One region of the Lysinibacillus sp. JNUCC 51 genome, then DNA from elsewhere that is predicted to be linked to it. Evidence: riboswitches for the same ligand, from Rfam matches in the RefSeq annotation. Region 1 holds a riboswitch; each other region holds the start of a gene.
What was found. Region 1 has a riboswitch for lysine ahead of JNUCC51_RS10435 (amino acid permease). Riboswitches for the same ligand answer to the same signal wherever they lie in the genome.
Positions count from the first base shown of each region.

Region 1 (4,296 bases):
AACGGAAGAATTAATCTTTGGTGCACGAGTGGCCTGGCGTAATAGTAATAAGTGTATTGGTCGATTGTTTTGGCAATCACTGCATGTTGTAGATGCCCGCGATATTTCCAATGAAGAGGGTATCTTCAAAGCTTTGCTTGAACATATTAAGTATGCAACAAATGGTGGAAAAATTCGTCCAACAATAACGGTTTTTGCACCAGGGCGTGTTCGTATATGGAATCATCAGCTAATCCGTTATGCTGGCTATGAAACTGAATCTGGAATCATTGGTGATTTGCATTCTGTTGAGTTTACAAAATTATGTGAGTCACTTGGTTGGCAAGGAGAGGGAACGGCATTTGATGTCCTTCCACTTGTTGTACAAATGGACGGAAGGGAGCCGCAATTGTTTAGGATTCCTGACGAGTATGTACTACAGGTACCGATTCGTCATCCAGAATCATCTCAAGTAGAGAAGCTAGGATTAAAATGGTATGCAGTGCCGATTATATCGAGTATGCGTTTCCAAATGGCAGGTATTGATTTTGAGGCTGCCCCATTCAATGGTTGGTATATGGGTACAGAAATCGGGGCACGTAATTTAGCAGATCATGAACGTTATAATATGCTGCCCGCTATAGCAGAAATTTTCAATCTCGATACAACTAAACAGGCTTCTTTATGGCGTGATCGTGCATTAGTCGAGCTGAATATTGCCGTACTACATTCTTTTAAAGAAGACGGTGTGAGCATTGTAGATCATCATACAGCTGCACAGCAATTTAAATTGTTTGAGGAAACTGAAGCAGCGGCGGATCGTAAGGTTACAGGCAATTGGACGTGGTTGATTCCACCTCTTTCACCAGCTACGACTCATATTTTCCATAAGCCCTATGTTAATATTTACAATACACCGAATTATTTTTATCAGAAACCACCTTATTAGAGAAAAAGGCAGCCCACTTTAACTTCTTTCAGCGGGTGTTCAAACATCTGTACCTGTCGCTACGCTTTCGGTACAAAAGACATCCGCTTAAAGAAGCTCATGAGCCACCTTATTTAATTCACATATTCATTTTTAGAAGCCCTAAATGAACATAAGAAAAGTATCAATACTACGATAACAAATAACCAACCTGCTATATTCCAGCCACCAAATAAATCATGTAAATATCCAAATAAAATTGGACCGATTGCGGCTAATAAATATCCTAATGATTGTGCGAATCCTGATAAATCAGCTGCTTCTAAAGCTGTACGGGTACGTAGTGTAAAGAACATCATCGCTAATGCGAATGAAGCACCTCCGGCTAAGCCTAGTAGCACCATCCATAGTACAGCGAGGCTTGTCCATTCCATGACTACCCCGATAAAGCCAACTAAGTAAAATGCCGTAAACATTAATACGAGAGGACGTTGAGATGTCATTTTACTAGCGATAATAGGCACAGCTAAAGCCATTGGAACTTGTGAAAATTGCATGATGGAAAACATCCAGCCTGCACGATCTGCAGCTAATCCTTGTGCTATATATATTTCAGGAATCCAAGCGGCAGTTGTGTAGAATAATAATGACTGAAATCCCATAGCCCCTGTTACTGCCCAAGTAACAGGTGATTTCCATAATGGTATACGTTCTTTCGTAGTCTCAACATTCGGTTCAGGCTTATTAAATTTCAACTGTGGAATCCAAATTAAGATGGTTAACACCACAAGAACAAGTGCGATTGCCAGTGCACCTTGCCAACCGAGTGATGAGTTGGCAATAGGATAGCTAATGCCAGCGCCGAGTCCAGCTGTCAAATTCATCGACATTGTAAAAAATGCCATAAGTAAACCTACGTGATAGGGAAATTTCAATTTAAGTAATCCCGGAATTAGTACGTTACCGAATGAAATGGCTATACCAATTAGCATAGTACCAAAAATAAGTAAACTAGTTGTGCCAAGGGAGCGTAATACAATCCCTACCGCTAATAGAATAGTCGATAAAAATAATGTTAATTCTAGTCCGAATTTACGTGCGACAATTGGTGCAAATGGTGAAATGATTGCAAATGCTAGCAATGGAATCGTCGTTAGAAAGCCTGCTAGTACATGGGATATGCCGAGGTCTTCACGAATAAAGGAAGTAATAGGTCCAACAACTGTTAGCGGCATCCGTAATGTCGAGGCAATACAAATTACTCCGATAACTAGTAATAAGGTTGTACCTTTCCAGTTAATTTTCCTGCTAGGATAAGTATCGGTATGTTCATGAGTAGTCAAATAAATCCCCCCTGTTAGAACAATTTTGATTGAATCACTATACCACTTTATCACATTAATAAAAATAGTTGAAAATTCACAAAATACAGAACATTACTCTGGTTATTGAAATGTCATAGGTCATATGTTAAACTAATACCCATCATAAATTTAATATTTAATGCCTCATGTTTATATTGAGGTAGAGGTCGCGGTATTTAAGAGTATGTTAATGGAAATGACAAGCATTTGAGAAATTAGCTGAAAGGAAATACTGCCGAAGTGTGAGGGGACTTGAAAACCTCATGCTGGGGCTGTCTCCGAAAGGAACAGAACTGTCACGTTTGGACAACGTGTTGAGCTATCATTTTGAAAGAACAGAGGATTTACTTAGCCATCACAGTAACGTTCATGTGATGGCATTTTTTTGCCTCTTAAAAGGAAGGAAGCTATATTGTGAGTGAAATAAAAGTCAATCAGCTCGGACATAAAGCGCCGAAGCTGAAAAAAGAATTAAAAAGCCGTCATATTACAATGATTTCATTAGGCGGTACAATCGGTACTGGATTGTTTTTAGCTAGTGGTGGTGCAATTGCACAAGCAGGACCTGGAGGTGCACTACTCGCTTATGCATTAATCGGTATCATGGTGTATTTTTTAATGACGAGCTTAGGCGAAATGGCAGCCTATATGCCATCATCGGGTTCATTTAGTACTTATGCTACAAAGTTTGTAGACCCAGCTCTAGGCTTTGCACTTGGTTGGAACTACTGGTACAACTGGGCAATTACAATTGCAGCAGAAATTTCTGCTGTATCATTAATTATGAAATATTGGTTCCCAGATAGCTCATCAGCACTTTGGACTGTTTTATTTATTGCCGTCGTTTTAACGTTCAATCTATTATCGGTAAAAAGCTATGGTGAAAGTGAATATTGGTTTGCCATGATAAAGGTTGTAACTGTAATCATTTTTATTATCATCAGTTTTTTAATGATTTTTGGTATTTTAGGAGGAAACGCTCCGGTAGGCTTTACGAATTTCTTTATTAGTGATGGACCATTCCACGGTGGATTCCTTGCTACATTTGGTATTTTCTTAGCTGCAGGATTCTCGTTCCAAGGGACAGAGCTACTTGGAATAACAGCAGGTGAAACAGATGATCCTGGTAAAAATATTCCGAAAGCAGTTAAGTCTGTTTTCTGGCGAATTCTTTTGTTCTATATTTTAGCAATCGGTGCAATTGGGTTGTTGATTCCATTTACAGACGCACGTTTATTATCTGAAGATATCGCTGTTTCACCATTTACACTGGTGTTCGACCGTTTAGGAATTGCCTTTGCGGCATCATTGATGAATGCTATCATTCTAACGGCAATGCTGTCAGCAGGGAATTCAGGGCTGTACGCATCTTCTCGTATGCTTTGGCAATTAGCGGTAGATGGACATGCACCGAAATTTTTCACTAAACTAAGCCGTCGAGGTATTCCGATTTACGCATTGCTGGCGACTTTAGCTGTAGGCTCCCTAGCATTTTTAGCTTCATTCTTTGGTGATGGTGTGGTCTACATGTGGCTTCTAAATGCCTCAGGAATGTCTGGATTCATTGCTTGGTTAGGTATTGCATTTAGCCATTACCGCTTCCGTCGAGCATTCGAGGCACAAGGCTTAGATCCGAAATTATTGCCGTATAGAGCAAAGCTGTTCCCATTCGGTCCGCTATTTGCCTTTACGGTTTGTATGATTGTTGTTATTGGACAAAACTACAATGCCTTTATGGGTGATACAGTAGATTGGTACGGAGTCCTTGTCTCGTATATCGGTATTCCTCTTTTCTTGCTGTTATGGCTTGGCTATAAAATCAAGCATAAAACAAAAATGCTTCCACTTAAAGAATGTGATTTAAAGGTGGAAGACTAATATTAAAGCTGTTCTATAATCCATTGAATGATGGTTATGGAACGGCTTTTTTTACTATTTTGCAAAAGATATATGAAACAAAGATATTACATATGGTAAATTATAGATCAATAACCACAAGTAGTTGATAATATTTTTGGTTATTAG
Region 1 is NZ_CP065545.1:2,175,873-2,180,168, reverse strand. Features, by position in the region: gene JNUCC51_RS10445 (nitric oxide synthase oxygenase) at 1-928, shown strand, start outside; gene JNUCC51_RS10440 (CynX/NimT family MFS transporter) at 1,042-2,250, opposite strand; lysine riboswitch at 2,425-2,601, shown strand; gene JNUCC51_RS10435 (amino acid permease) at 2,686-4,149, shown strand.

Region 2 (4,296 bases), 2.2 Mb from region 1:
TTAATATGAGCTTTGGTGGTGTACCACAATGGTTTTTTATCTTGGCCGTTGCATTTGCAATTTGCTTTGTTTTATACGCAGAATGGAATTCAAGAAAATAAGTGAGCCCATTAATTTGGGCTCACTTTTTTGTTATTGTAACCGTACACGTAAATTTATTATTTTAATGTTCGTTTTAAAAACTCCTGTGTTCGTTCATGCTGAGGGTTTACTAACACCTGTGATGGTGGTCCTTCTTCTACAATTACACCTTTGTCCATAAATACGACGCGATCTGCTACTTCTTTGGCGAATTCCATTTCATGTGTAACAATTAACATTGTATTCCCAGCATCCGCTAGCTGACGCATTACCTTCAACACTTCACCAACCATTTCTGGGTCAAGTGCTGACGTCGGTTCATCAAACAGCATTACATCAGGACTCATAGACAATGCTCTTGCAATCGCAACACGCTGTTTTTGACCGCCAGATAGTTGTCGCGGCTTCGCATTAACGTATTGATCCATACCAACAATTTGCAAATATTGTAAAGCAACTTCCTCTGCTTCTACCTTTGAACGCTTTAATACTTTCATTTGACCAACTGTACAATTTTTTAGCACATCATGATTGTTGAATAAGTTAAATTGCTGGAACACCATACCTAAATGTGTACGGTATTCTTGGATATTATGTTTTTCGTCTAAAATGTTTTCACCTTTGTAAATGATTTGACCGCCACTCGGTGTTTCTAGTAAATTAATGCAGCGTAGTAGTGTTGATTTACCAGATCCTGAAGAACCGATTAAGCAGACAACCTCGCCCTTTTCTACTTGAAAATTTACATCCTTTAACACTTGGTTACGACCAAATGATTTACTTAAATGTTCTATTTTAATAACTGTCACTTGTTCGTCCCCCTATACTGCTTCTTTCTGTTCTTTTTGGTAGGCATCTGGTCCATCCAGTCGTTTTTCTATATACAGTAAAATTCTTGATGCTGTGAATGTCATGATGAAATAAAGGACACAGGCTATAAAGAAGGATTCGAAATATCGGAAGTTATTACCCGCAATTGACTTTGTTTGGAAGTATAATTCTGTCACCCCGATAACGTTTAATACGGCTGTATCTTTAATATTCATAATTAATTGGTTACCAGTTGCAGGCAATATATTTCGCGCAACTTGTGGTAATACAACATGTAGCATAATTTGAAAATGATTCATACCAATTGCCGATGCGGCCTCGTACTGCCCTTTATCAATGGATACAATACCACCACGTACAATTTCAGCCATATAAGCACCTGTATTTAGCGAAACAACTAAAATACCTGCTGTAATAAAGTGCATATCAATACCGAACGCCATATCTAATCCGTAAAATACAACCATCGCTTGTACAATCATTGGTGTACCACGGAAGAATTCGACATAGCATGTTAGTATAAAATTAATGAGCTTTAAGCTATAGAACTTTACACCTTTTTTACGAACCTTGATGGTATGCATAACTCCGATGAAAAATCCGATAAGTGCACCAATAATTGTACTACTAATTGAAATAAGTAACGTAAAATACGCACCTCGTAAAAACATTTGCCAGTTGTTCTCAACAATAGAAATAATCCATTCAAGACTCATGATGTTCCTCCTAACAACCTCGTGTTGTTTGTTCGTTACAGTCGTCTTAGCTATCTACCATTTTGATTGGGCCTTTTGTTTCTTTTATCTTATGAAACTTTTAGCTAAGACATTATTATTTTTAGAGAGATTTTGATAGTATAGATAGTATTGAGATTGCACGGACTAGCAAATAGTCCGTGCATTCAATTATTGTGCTGCTGGTTGTTGGTGAATGGCTTCTTCCATAATTTTTTGGCGCTCATCTTCAGAAATACCTTTTAAGATTTCATTGATCTTTTGAAGGTCTGCATCGCCTTTACGTAAACCAACTGCAATTGATGTATTTGAAATATCTGTATCGAAGCCTTTTTCAAATTTCACGTACGTGAACTTATTATTTGCAGCTTCAGCAGAAATACCTTCTGGACGTTCTGCTACATAGCCGTCAATTTTTCCAGCTTCTAATGCAACGCGCATTGCTGGGAAGTTATCCATTGCAGTTTGTTTTTTTACACCTTTGATTTGATCAATAACAGTGTAGTTAGATGTATTTAATTGTGATGTGATTTTTGCTCCAGAGAAATCTTGGATAGATGTTGCTTTTTCATATTTACTACCTTTTTTAATAACCATTACAAAATCAGATGTATAGTAGTTTTCTGTGAAGTCGATAGTTTGCTTACGTTCTTCAGTAGGTGACATACCAGCAATGATTGCATCAATTTTATTTGATTGTAGAGCTGGTACTAACCCATCCCATTCCAATTTTACGATGACTAATTCTTTTCCTAACCCTTCAGCTATTTTTTTAGCCATTTGTACATCATAACCGCCTGCATATTCTGCATTATCAGCAATTTTCACTGCCCCATCTGCATCATCTTGCTGCGTCCAGTTAAACGGAGCATAGCCTGCCTCCATTCCAATACGGAATTGGCCGCCACCTTCATCCGTATTCGTTTTACTACCCTCATTACTAGATGACGTCGTAGCTTTTTTGTCACCAGTACCACAAGCTGCTAGCAAAATTACAGTCATTACGGCCAACATTAATACCAACAATTTTCTTTTCATGTAACATTCCCCTTTTCTGTAAAAAAAATAAGACAACTGTACCAAAAAAGACCTAAGTACTGAACTTAGGTCTTACTTTTTTAACAGTTGCCCAAATCCTCACTATTATTCCATCATTCCGAGATAGCACAACCTAGTAAACCTGGAAAATAATTTACTAGGACAGTCCTGCAGTTATTCACTGCAGACCCAGCATAAAAGTACGAGCTCCTTTTATACTTCGGCGGTATTTCCTTCTCCATTGCGTCTTCGCTTGCTTGTACTCAACAATAAACTAATAAATACCGCGCCTCTACCTCACAATAGGATAAATGTGAGGTTTGTATATTTAATTGATAATAAGATACTACTATAAAACTAATATGTTCGTCAAGATTATTTTATTACTTTTCTGACTAATTACAATATTAGGATATTATACTTCTTAAATCCATTTTACACTTTTACAAATTTAAAAATGATGTTTAGTTTTTTTAGCCTTCACAATTACCTAGATATTATTTCCGTTCCGCCTGACCGCGCTTTCCTTGTGGCGTTACAGATTTCAAATTAGTCGTCCACCCTCAACTCCAATCAACTTATATAACTGTATAAGGTTCTACAAAAACGATCGTATTTTTTCAGAAAATTCATATATTTTTATCATTAAAACTCTATACTAGTAATTCAAATGGAGCTGTTATTCAACAAAATTAATTTCTTTTGCACTATATGCTTTCGGTATTGATGAACAATTTTTGAAAAGCAAAAAACCCTGCAAAACAATGTTTGCAGGGTTTTAAAATATTCAGGAATTAAGAATTTAATAATAAATCTTCTGGGTTTTCAAGTAGTTCTTTAACAGTTTTAAGGAAGCCTACAGAATCTTTACCATCGATAATACGGTGGTCATAAGATAGTGCTAAGTACATCATTGGGCGAATTTCTACTTCACCATTCACTTCAACTGGACGTTTTTTGATAGTATGCATACCAAGGATACCAGCTTGTGTACCATTCATGATAGGTGTAGACATTAATGAACCGAATACCCCACCATTTGTAATTGTGAATGAGCCACCTTGAAGATCTGCTAAACCTAATTTTTTGTCGCGTGCTTTTTTCGCTAGGTCTGCGATTGAATCTTCAATTTCAGCAAAGTTTTTGCGGTCAGCGTCACGTACAACTGGTACTACTAAACCTTCTTCAGTTGATACAGCTACACCGATATCAAAGAAGTTGTTTAAGTGAATTTCATCACCAACGATTTGTGCGTTAACATATGGGTATTTTTTAAGAGCTGCAACTACAGCTTTTGTGAAGAATGACATGAAACCAAGTTTTGAGCCAGTTGACTCGAAGAATTGGTCTTTTTTACGAGAACGTAAAGCCATAACGTTTGTCATATCTACTTCGTTGAAAGTTGTTAACATTGCTGTAGATTGTTTTACTTCAAGTAAACGTTTTGCAATTGTTTGGCGACGACGGCTCATTTTTTCAATTGTTACACGTGATTCATCAACTGCTGCAACTGCTTTAGGTGCTGCTGGAGCTGCTTGTGGTGCTGCAACTGGAGCTGTACCATGTGCTGCTACGTCTTGTACTCGTACACGGCCTTGTGGATCTACTGGAG
Region 2 is NZ_CP065545.1:5,101,278-5,105,573, forward strand. Features, by position in the region: gene JNUCC51_RS24655 (amino acid ABC transporter ATP-binding protein) at 159-890, opposite strand; gene JNUCC51_RS24660 (amino acid ABC transporter permease) at 903-1,628, opposite strand; gene JNUCC51_RS24665 (transporter substrate-binding domain-containing protein) at 1,818-2,684, opposite strand; lysine riboswitch at 2,801-2,987, opposite strand; gene odhB (2-oxoglutarate dehydrogenase complex dihydrolipoyllysine-residue succinyltransferase) at 3,479-4,296, opposite strand, start outside.
Region 2: linked by a shared signal. The riboswitch ahead of JNUCC51_RS24665 (transporter substrate-binding domain-containing protein) and the one ahead of JNUCC51_RS10435 (amino acid permease) in region 1 are both predicted to bind lysine.

Region 3 (4,296 bases), 1.6 Mb from region 1:
CAGAAAATTTAGAGTTTGAGCGTGCAAAGGAATTTCGTGATCAAATTGCACATATCGATACAGTCATGCAAAAGCAAAAAATCGTCTCAAGTGATACAACTAACCGCGATGTATTTGGCTATGCCATCGAGAAGGGCTGGATGTGTGTTCAAGTTTTCTTTGTTCGTCAAGGAAAGCTCATTGAGCGAGATGTCTCGATTTTCCCGATTTATCAAGAGGCAGAAGAGGAATTTTTAACGTTCGTTGGACGATTTTACGATAAGCTAGAGCACATTAAGCCTAAGGAGATTTTTATCCCACAAACCATTGATTCAGAAATTTTAACGGAATTACTGGAAGTTAAGGTACTGACTCCAAAACGTGGGCAAAAAAAAGAATTAGTTGAATTAGCGACAAAAAATGCTGAAATTGCTGTAGCAGCGAAGTTCCAGCTTATTGAGCGTCAAGAAGAACGCACAATAGGAGCATGTGAGGCGCTCGGTGAAGCTATGAACATTTCTACGCCTTTACGGATTGAGGCTTTCGATAATAGTCATATGCATGGGACAGATGCTGTATCTGCAATGGTTGTATTTATCGATGGAAAACCTGCAAAGAAGGAGTATCGAAAATACAAAACACGTACCGCCGCCAAGCACGATGATTACGGGGCAATGCAGGAAGTAATACGTCGTCGATACACACGCGTTTTAAAAGATGGTCTACCTTTACCAGATTTAGTACTGATTGATGGTGGAAAGGGGCAAATGGAAGTCGCGCGAGAAGTATTAGAGGATGAGCTCGGTCTTGTCATTCCAATTGCCGGATTAGCAAAAGATGAAAAGCATAATACGTCACAGCTTCTATTTGGTGATCCACCTGAAGTAATTGCGTTAAAGCGAACAAGTGATGGATTCTACTTACTACAACGAATTCAGGATGAAGTACACCGCTTTGCTATTACCTTCTTACGACAGCAGCACGAGAAGCATGCTATACAATCTGTCCTCGATAATATAGAAGGCATTGGTCCGAAGCGAAAACAACAATTACTCAAACATTTTGGCTCTGTCAAAAAAATTCGTGAGGCAAGTATGCAGGCATTACAGGAAGCCGGAATGCCAGCTAATCTAGCTAGCAATATCTATGATTATTTTCATTCCGTAGAAGACTCCCATCTCTAAAGATGGTGAGAAATGCACATGGAATTCCTTTTCGGTGGATGTACAAACACCTACTGAAATAGAGGAACTCAGTCTAAGAACGCGGCAATTTATCTGTGCGAAAGCGAAGCGACAGCAACAAAAATTAAGCCAAGGCGAAATTGATTTTCAACAAGACACATTGTCAAAGAATTAGACGTATGCTAAGGTGTATATAACATTGCTCTGCAATATAGCAATGTTATATAGGCACCTTAGTTTTTTAGTAGTTTCTACATATTAAAATGGAAATTTCTTCACTAAGGTTCAATTATATACAATCACTATTAAGTGATGATAGAGGTGCAAGGTTCAAGAGTAGTATATTCGAGGGCGAACAAGTCCAGTGAAAATGTATGAAAGGGGAGCTTGCCGAAGTGGAGCGTCGTTGTTTCCGATGCTGTGCTGGTTTTACATTTAAGAGATGTAAGACTGTCGAATCTAAACGTTTCGGAGAGCTATCACACATGCGCAAGTTACTTTTATTGTACATGTTATAGGCAGCTTTCACGTTATGTGAGAGCTGCCTTTTTTGCTTTCTAGAAACAAACTTTTTCAGGGCAGTTACCCCTTCCTGAAAGGAGATGTTAAAAAATGGAGTAAAGGAAAGTGAGTGTCACTTTGATTTTGCTGCAAAAGTATAGCTACTTCATAATCAGTGGAATGATTGAATGCGAAGGAGAATGATAAAGATGGCGAGAATTGTGATGAAATTTGGTAGTGCTGCATTAGCATCAACAGAACACATTCGAAATGTTGCGAAAAAGGCGATTGCAGAAAAGGAAAGAGGTTTTGAGGTTGTTGTTGTCACTACATCTATGAGGGGGATGGCTAAAGAATTAGCAAAGATGGCTCGTGATTTATCAGACAATGCATCTAAGCGTGAACTAGACGCACTATTTTCAACAACATCACACTTATCAAGTACGTTAGTGTCAATTGCTTTGCAGGAAGAAGGATATGATGCAGTGTCATTAACGGGCTGGCAAGCAGGTATTCAAACAGATGATATGTACAGCAATGCCCGCATTGATGAGCTTGATGCTAGTCAAATAGAAAAGCATTTTAAACAGGGGAAAATTGTAATCGTTGCGGGGGAACAGGGTATCGATAATTCACGGAATATTACGACGCTTGGTAAAGGTGGGGCAGAAACCTCGGCTATAGCAATTGCAGCAAAGTTAAAGGCGGAGCGCGTAGATATTTACACGAATGTGGATGGAGTCTACACAGCTGATCCAAGCCATGTTGCTGGAGCACAGAAGCTAAAAGAGATTTCCTATGATGAGATGCTAGAGCTATCAAACTTAGGGTCTCAAGTTTTACACCCGAGAGCTGTAGAGTTAGCAAAAAAGTTTCAAATCCCAGTTGTTATTAGGTCGAGCGAAATAGATACAGTAGGTACTTTATTGAAGGAGGAAGTTGAAATGGAAAAAAATTTAATTGTACGTGGTGTTGCCTATGAGTCAGACGTTATTCGCTTAACGGTTGGTTATGATGCTTATTCTAATGCTTCGTTAGCGGATATCTTCACAATACTTGCAGAAAATCGCATAAACGTCGATATAATCGTACAAGCAATAATTGATGGTTTAAAGCCGACTGTATCATTTACCATTTTAAAAGAAGAGTTCGCTGAAGCATTACGTGTTTTAGAAGATAGCAAATTATCACTAGGGTTTAGTTTTGCTGATTTTGAAATTGGTTTAGCAAAGGTTTCCATCATTGGATCAGGAATGGTATCACATCCAGGGGTAGCTGCTCGAATGTTTGATCGTCTACGTCGTGAAGATATCCCTGTAAAAATGGTAAGTACGTCTGAAATAAAAGTGTCTGTCGTTGTACCTCAGGACGAAATGATCCATGCAGCAAATGTATTACATGATGAATTTAATTTAGAACAAGCGCTTTACATATAATTTTGAAGAGGATGTGTCAGTAAGAGGCACATCTTTTTTTGTTCACATCAATTTTAATATTTTATTCAATTCTATTGTTATATAATAAAATGTGACATGTTTTACCAATGGGAAGGTGGAAGTTTGTATGGTATTATTCGGTTTATTTCAAAAGCCAATGAATGAAATCGTTGAGAGAGATAACGATCTAGAAATACAAATATTAAAAAAGCGAATTTTGGAATTGGAACTTCAGCAGGAAAGCATTGATGTGAAAAATGCGATTTTAGACTTTGTACTAGCGCATATGGAGTTAATTAATTTTCAAACGGCTTTAAAGGTTCAAAATGTCTCAACGAATGTAGGGGATATTTCAGCGATGAGTGAAGAAATGTCGTCAAATACAGAAGAGATGCTTGCGGTTGAGCAAAATGTTAATGCAAACATTCAAGAAATAAAACAGCATTCGTTACTCCTTGTTGAAGAAATGGAATCTTCCATTACAAAAGGTGAAATGGTTCACGAGTTGCTGGCCAAAGGAGCTCAGTCAACAGAGCAGTTGTATGAAGAAATTATTAAAATGGATGATATCGGTAAAAGTGTAACCGGGATTGCCGATCAGACACAACTACTATCCTTAAATGCCTCAATTGAAGCCGCGCGTGCTGGTGAGCATGGAAAGGGCTTTAATGTTGTCGCGATGGAGGTAGGGAAATTAGCCAGTAGCTCGAAAGGTTCATTGCAAGAAATGACAAAGATTCGATCAGTCATTGATACGAAATTACATAATACAATAACAAATATTAAACAAGTCGAACATTATTTAACTGACTTTTTAAGTATCATGAAGGACAATATTGCTAATCTGACTGTATCAAGTAGAAATATTGAAGAAGCAGCACATGGCATTCATCAAATAACAGTTGCATCAGAAGAAAATGTAATAGCTGTAGGTCGTTTAGCGGAAACAACGATGGAATTATCACATTCTAGTGACTTCTCGGATATAATCCAAAATCAAGTATCTGAAATGTTAAAAGCTATTGCGCCGACAATTAGAAAACCATCAGAGCAAACCGTAGTTAGCCAGTTGGCAGCAAGGTTAATGGATCATGCTAGCTTTTTACGAAATGCTATTCAAAAGGCTGGTCATAAAGAAATGATAAAAACGCATCATCAATGTATGTTTGGGAAATGGTATTATGGACACTTTGAGG
Region 3 is NZ_CP065545.1:3,739,983-3,744,278, forward strand. Features, by position in the region: gene uvrC (excinuclease ABC subunit UvrC) at 1-1,163, shown strand, start outside; lysine riboswitch at 1,472-1,650, shown strand; gene JNUCC51_RS18045 (aspartate kinase) at 1,874-3,100, shown strand; gene JNUCC51_RS18050 (methyl-accepting chemotaxis protein) at 3,228-4,296, shown strand, end outside.
Region 3: linked by a shared signal. The riboswitch ahead of JNUCC51_RS18045 (aspartate kinase) and the one ahead of JNUCC51_RS10435 (amino acid permease) in region 1 are both predicted to bind lysine.